2 regions of the Pseudarthrobacter sp. NBSH8 genome follow, and region 1 is predicted to be linked to the other one. Evidence: predicted binding sites of a transcription regulator. Region 1 holds the regulator's gene; the other holds the start of a gene.
The links. Region 1 encodes LexA, which represses DNA repair genes until DNA is damaged. Its sites were predicted from a motif close to TCGAACANNTGTTCGA; they were not measured.

Region 1 (3,402 bases):
AGCTGCCGCCAACCTGGAACTCGCCCTGGCCGGGGTGCCCAACGGGCTGCTGCCCAACGGCCTCAACGACGAACAGCTGGACTGCGTGGACCAGTTGCGTGAGGCGTGCCGGGCTGCACTCTCTGATTCCAAGGGTGACGGCAGCCAAACGGCCGACGGCGGGCGGCAGCTCGCGCGCTCACGCCTGATGCTGATCCTCGAACTGTGTGAACGGCTCATTGTGGCCCGTGAGAACCGTGAAGTGGTGTGGTTTTCCCGCGCAAGTTCCTTCGACCCGCAACAGGGCTATGCCCAGCCCGACGAGTCTGCGCCAGCCCTGGTCAACATCGCGCCGCTCAGCGTTGCCGGAAAGCTCCGCGAAGGGCTGTTCGCCGGCCACACCGTGGTGCTGACCTCGGCCACGCTTGCCATCGGCTCAGCCTTTGAACCGGCCGCCGGCGGCCTGGGGCTGGTGGGGGAGGGCGCGCCGAGCTGGACCGGGATCGACGTCGGATCGCCGTTTGATTATCCCAAGCAGGGGATCCTCTACGTCGCAGGGCACCTGCCCAAGCCGGGCCGCGGGGCGTCGCCGGAGGCACTCGATGAACTTGAAGCGCTGATCCGGGCGTCCGGCGGCGGAGCCCTGTGTCTCTTTTCATCGCGCCGGGCCGCCGAGGAGGCCGCGGAGGCGATGCGTCCCAGGCTCGGCCTCAGCATTCTCTGCCAGGGCGACTCCACCATGACTGCCCTCGTGAAGCAGTTCGCGGACGAGCCCGATACCTGTCTCTTCGGAACCATGTCCCTCTGGCAGGGTGTGGATGTTCCGGGCGGATCATGCCGGCTCGTGGTGATCGACCGCATTCCGTTCCCGCGGCCGGACGATCCGCTGATGACAGCACGGTCCCGCGCCGTTGCGCAGGCCGGCGGAAACGGCTTTATGGCGGTATCGGCGACCCACGCGGCCATCCGCCTGGCCCAGGGCGCGGGCCGCCTGATCCGTTCCACCGGAGACAAAGGCGTGGTGGCCGTGCTTGATTCCCGGCTTGCCACCGAGCGCTACGCCGGATTCCTCCGCGCCGCGCTGCCGCCGTTCTGGCCCACCACGGACCGCAAGATAGCGTTTGCTGCCTTGGAAAGGCTGGCCGGGAAGGGCGCCTGACTGAACGTGGACACTGTGTGGTCCTGCAAAGGCAGGCCCCGCCCCTTGCTTGCCCTCGTCCTGGCCGAGGGGGCGTGGAGGCCCGCTGCGGGACCTAGAGCGAGCGCAGGACCGAGACGACCTTGCCCATGATTGTGGCGTGATCGCCCAGGATGGGTTCGTATTGCGTGTTCTGCGGCAACAGCCACGTGTGTCCATCGCGTTGGCGGAACGTCTTCACGGTGGCTTCATCGTCCAGCAGGGCCGCGACGATATCGCCGTTGGCGGCGTCGGCCTGGCGGCGGACCACTACCCAGTCGCCGTCGCAGATGGCAGCGTCCACCATGGAGTCGCCGGCCACGCGCAGCATAAAAAGTTCACCCTGGCCCACGAGCTGCCGCGGCAGGGGCATCACGTCTTCCACCACCTGGTCGGCAAGGATGGGCCCGCCCGCCGCGATCCGGCCCACCAGCGGCACCATGGCGGTGTCCATGGCGGAGGGAAGTTCGGTGACCGTTCCGCCGAGGCCGTGCAGGACTGAGGGCTTGGTAGTCCCCTTGGACTTAGTGGACCCGCCATCCAGCGTCAACGGCATGAGGACCTCCATGGCACGCGGACGTTTGGGGTCCCGGCGCAGGTATCCCAGCTTTTCCAGCTGCGACAGCTGGTGGGTCACGCTGGACAAACTCGCCAGGCCCACGGTGTCGCCGATTTCACGCATCGACGGCGGATAGCCGTTGTCATTCACCGAGCGCTGGATGGTCTCAAGGATCTTCTTCTGGCGGGCGGTGAGCCCCTTGGGGGTCCGTTGGGGCTGGCGGCGCGGTGTCGCCTTGCCCCCGGCGGCTGGTGCTGCCATGTTCGCCAATGCCTTTCGGTTGCCCGGATCCGCTCCGGCCGCTGGTGCCTGGAACGCCCCGGGGCTGGTGTCGGAGTTGATTGTCAGACCCTGCTGATCAACTACAGAGGTGGTTGTTCTTTGATCCAAACGTAGGCCAGCCACAGGGCTTTTTCAAACATTTGTTCTAGCGAGTCTCGACAATATTCGTTGATAAGTGCTAAAAATGAAGAAGCAAAGTTCGAACATGTGTTCTACTCGTTGCTTGCGGATTCGAATACTCGAATTTATGGACGGCCCAGGCCGGCACCGGCAAGTGGACGCGGAGGACGCGCCGGGCAGCACAGTATGGTCCAGGAGGGCTCATTTCATGTCAGCTATATCTGCTTCGCAGGACTCGCGTCCGCAGCTCGTTTCCGTGCAGGACCTCACCGCGCGGCAGTGGTCCGGGCCCCTGCCGGCTTCGGGTGCGGCGCCCAGGCAGCGCAGGGAATCTTTGCCGCCGCTGCGCCTGACCCGCAGGGGACGGATTGTCCTCATTGGCATCCCGCTGGTGATCCTGGCCGCAATCCTGCTTTCGCTGGCAGGTTTCCTCAACGCACCGGCGAAGGCTGCCGACTCTGCCGCCGACCTGTCCTTGACGCCAACTGTGTCGGTTACGGTCCAGGCCGGGCAGTCCCTCTGGGCCATCGCCAGTACCGTTGCGCCCGAGCGTGATCCCCGTGATGTCATCGCGGATATTGCTCAATTGAACAATCTTTCCGCCGGCGGCGTTGTCCCCGGACAGCAGCTCTTCGTCCCCACGAAGTAGGGAGGTTCCAGGCTCTGGAACGTGCCGCCGCAGGCCGTCACATTTTCCGGCCGTCTGCTTCGGACCTAAACTGTTCAGGTGAATGACCAGCTAGAGCGTCTGAACAGACTTCCCCTCCGGACCAACCTCCGCGGGCTAACCCCGTATGGTGCCCCGCAGTTGGATGTACCTATCCTGCTGAACGTCAACGAAAACACCCATGGGGTCCCGGCGGACGTCCGGGCCGCGATCAGTGTGGCCGTGACGGAGGCCGCGGCAGGACTCAACCGCTACCCGGACCGTGAGTTCACCGAACTCCGGGAAGCGCTGGCCGAATACCTCGGCCACGGTCTTGATGCCACCAATATTTGGGCAGCCAACGGATCCAATGAGGTCCTCCAGCAGATTCTCCAGGCGTTCGGCGGACCCGGGCGCACGGCCCTGGGATTCCCGCCCACGTATTCCATGTACCCGCTCCTGGCCAGCGGCACCGACACCGGGTACATTATTGGGCAGCGCGCCGATGACTACGGGCTCAGTGCAGAATCGGCTGCCTTGCAGGTCAAGGAGCTTCAGCCCAACATAGTTTTCCTGTGCTCACCGAACAACCCAACCGGCACCGGCCTGGGCCTGGATGTTGTGGAGGCCGTGTACGCG
Region 2 (3,402 bases), 1.5 Mb from region 1:
AACCCAGCCGGCCCAGCACGGTTTCCAGGCCCTTGGTGTCCGCGGCCCTGACCTCGGCGAAGTTGTAACCTGCCGGTTCGGCCACCCGCGGGAGCGTGGCCAGTTCCATCGGATAACGACGGCGGCCGGGGACCGTAGGACCATCAGCAGCGGTGCCACCGGCACCACCGCCGGCGCCACCGTCAGCATCCAGCCACTTCGCGCTCTGTTCCTCCAGCCAGATGAGCGAGCGCATGGCGTCCACGGCGGTGCGCTCCACGTCCGATTGGCGGAAAACGTCGTTGAAGATCTCCAGCGACACCGGGCCGCTGTACCCCGCCCGGACCACGTGACCCATGAACTTGGCGAGCTCGAACTGTCCCTCGCCCGGGAAGACCCGGTAGTGCCGGCTCCAGGAGAGGACGTCCATGGAGAGCTTGGGGGCGTCCGCCACCTGGACGAAGAAGATCTTTCCCGGGTTGAAAGCCTCGATGGGGGCGGTGTCCCAGTTGCGGGACAGGATATGGAAGGAATCCAGGCAGGTGCCCAGGTTCGGGTGGTCCACCGCTTCCACCAGCTTGTGGGCGTGCTCGTAGTCCTTGACGTACTTGCCCCAGGCCAGGGCTTCGTAGGCAACCTTGACGCCGTGGTCCCCGGCCAGCGCAGCCAGTTCGCCGAGCTGTTCAACCCGGAGGTCGTCGCTGTCGATGCTGGCGGTGGCGACGTTGGAGCAGACCAGGATGGTGTCCATGCCCAGCCGCGCCATGAGTTCGAATTTGGCTTCGGCGCGCCGGAGGTTGGCGGCGAGGAGGTCCCCGGACACGCTGTCGAAGTCGCGGAACGGCTGGTAGAGATCCAGTGTGAGGCCAAGGTCGGCCGCCATCTTTCGGACGTTCTCAGGCGTGAGCGGCGACGTCACCAGGTCCTGTTCAAAGATTTCAATGCCGTCAAAGCCCGCGATGGCGCAGGCCTGCATCTTCTCCTTCAGGGTGCCGGAGAGGCAGACCGTGGCTATTCCGGTACGCATCAGGCGGCCACCTCTTCCTTGGCCACGAGCTCCAGGAAATGGCTGCGCATGCGGTCTGCGTCAGCTTCCAACCCGGTGAAAATTCGGAAGGAATCCGCAGCCTGCCCTACGGCCATGCGGCCACCGTCCAGGACCTCGCAGCCCTTGGCGCGGGCGCCGCGGACCAGCTCGGTGTCGATCGGTCGGTAGACGATGTCCGCCACCCAGTGCCGCATTTCCAACAGGTCCAGGTCAAGCGGGGCGCCCGGGTGGGCGGCCATGCCCACGGGCGTGCAGTGCACCAGGCCGTCGGCCAAAGGCATCAGCTGCGGCAGCTCCGCCGTCGTGCGCGCTGTGACCGTGCTGCCCGGGAAGAAGCCGGCCAGCTCCGCCGCGCGTGCCGAGCAGCGGGCGGGGTCCACGTCCACCAGGTCCAGCGCCTTTACGCCGGCGGTGAGCAGGGCGTAGGCGACGGCGGACCCGGCACCTCCCGCGCCCAGCTGGACAACGCGGCCCAGCCGCGCGCCCGGAAGGCCGGACGCAAGCGCGGCGGCGAAGCCGGAGAAGTCGGTGTTGTGGCCGATGAAGCGGCCGTCCTCGATGACCACGGTGTTGACGGCACCGAGCCTGAGGGCGTCCGGTGAGACCTCGTCCAGGTGCGCCAGCACAAGCTGCTTGCACGGATGGGTGATGTTCAGGCCGTTGAAGCCCAGGCTGCGGGCGCTCTTGAGCAGATCCCCCACGGCATCGCCGGAAAGTCCGAGCTCCAGCAGGTCGATGGGGCGGTAGAGGTAGCGCAGGCCCTGCACATCGCCCTCGCGTTCGTGCATGGGGGGAGTGAGTGACGGCATAACACCGTCGCCAACCAGTCCCACAAGGTAGGACTCAGTTCGATTGCTCATCCGGGCAGCTCCTTTGATACGGCACCCGGCGGGCGGCGGCGCTCGGGGCGTCCGCGGCGGATCGGGTGATTGGGATTACAGTACAACACTTGTTCACTTCTCGCACGCTCGTTCTACATACGAACATTTTCGAGTTGTTTATCGCTGCGGCAACCGCGCGGCCAACTCCGCCGCGGCGTCCTGCAGCAGGGGCACATGGGCCAGCAAGGATTCGATGCTGAGGCGGAAGACAGGAACGGCGGTGGCCAGGGAGGCGAAGGCGTGGCCCTGGGAGTTGAGCAGCGGCACTGCCACGGCCCGCATGCCGTTCTCGTTCTCCTCGTCCATCACGGCATATCCCTGCCGGCGAACCTTCTCGATTTCGGCACGGAAGGCTCCCCGGTCAGTGATGGTGTGCTCGGTGAGGGGTTCCAGATCAAGTTCCTCAAGCAGCGCCTCACGCTCCGCGTCCTCGGCAAAAGCCACCAGCGCTTTGCCCACGGCCGTCGCATGCAGGGCGCCAAGATGCCCGGGATCACTGGTGACGCGGAAGGTCTGCGGGCCGTCCACCTTGTTGACCGTCAGGTGGTGGTGGCCATCGCGGACGCTGAGGATGGTGGCCTCCCCGGTCTGCTCGGTCACGCGGCGAAGGACAGGCAGTGCCGTGCCGGCAAATCCGTGATGATTGGAGACCCGCTGCCCCAGCTGGAAGATGCGCAGGCCCAGGTGGTAGCGGCGGCCGTCCGGCTCGTAGTCCACAAATCCGTCCCGCGTCAGGGATCCCAGCAGGCGGTACGTGGTGCTGAAGGGAAGATCGGCGCGGCGTGAGATCTCCGCGGCGCTGGCACCGCGCGGCTCGTCACCCAAGAGGACCAGGAGGCCCAGGGCCTTGCCCACCATGTCAGTACGGTCGCCCTTGGGCGCCTTCGGCTCAGCGGAAACGTCATCGGGCACTGTGGTTTGATTCACACTCATACGTCGATGTTGCCATATCGTGGGAACTATTTCTAGATGGTGATTATTTTCTTGACAAGTGACTGCACTCACAGTCATCATTGCTGTATCGCACAAGTAGCTCCCACCATGTGGCTACTGGTTCGGGTCTTTCAACGGACTCCAGCCGCAGCGCACCAGCTCCACTCAGGCCGCTGCGGCTGCGACCCTCCAGATCCATCCGCGACAACGTCGTCACACATAAGGAACTCCATGAGCCAGACACTTCCGTCCGCCGGGCAGGGCACTGTTGCCCCGGCCGGGACGCCAAAGAAGGCAGCCCTCGCCAGCTTCCTGGGCAGCGCCGTCGAATACTACGATTTCTTCATTTTCGGTTCCGCCGCCGCCCTGATCTTCCCCACGGTGTTCTTCCCGGACGCCGGCGCCAACGCGGCCATTATGTCCTTCGCCACGTTCGGCTTCGCCTATGTGGCTCGGCCCGTGGGCGCAGTCATCCTGGGCCACTTCGGTGACCGGGTAGGCCGGCGGAAGGTTCTTATGTTCACGCTGCTGCTCATGGGCGCCTCGACGTTCCTGATCGGC

Region 2: FYJ92_RS18410 (shikimate dehydrogenase) is a predicted target of LexA. The motif match lies at 1,988-2,003, and genes of this name have one in related genera.

What each region holds. Positions count from the first base shown of each region.
Region 1 is NZ_CP043178.1:1,448,128-1,451,529, forward strand. Features, by position in the region: gene FYJ92_RS06650 (ATP-dependent DNA helicase) at 1-1,138, shown strand, start outside; gene lexA (transcriptional repressor LexA) at 1,233-1,976, opposite strand; gene FYJ92_RS06660 (LysM peptidoglycan-binding domain-containing protein) at 2,326-2,766, shown strand; gene FYJ92_RS06665 (histidinol-phosphate transaminase) at 2,845-3,402, shown strand, end outside.
Region 2 is NZ_CP043178.1:3,973,350-3,976,751, forward strand. Features, by position in the region: gene FYJ92_RS18405 (bifunctional sugar phosphate isomerase/epimerase/4-hydroxyphenylpyruvate dioxygenase family protein) at 1-1,006, opposite strand, end outside; gene FYJ92_RS18410 (shikimate dehydrogenase) at 1,006-1,887, opposite strand; gene FYJ92_RS18415 (IclR family transcriptional regulator) at 2,026-2,841, opposite strand; gene FYJ92_RS18420 (MFS transporter) at 3,073-3,402, shown strand, end outside.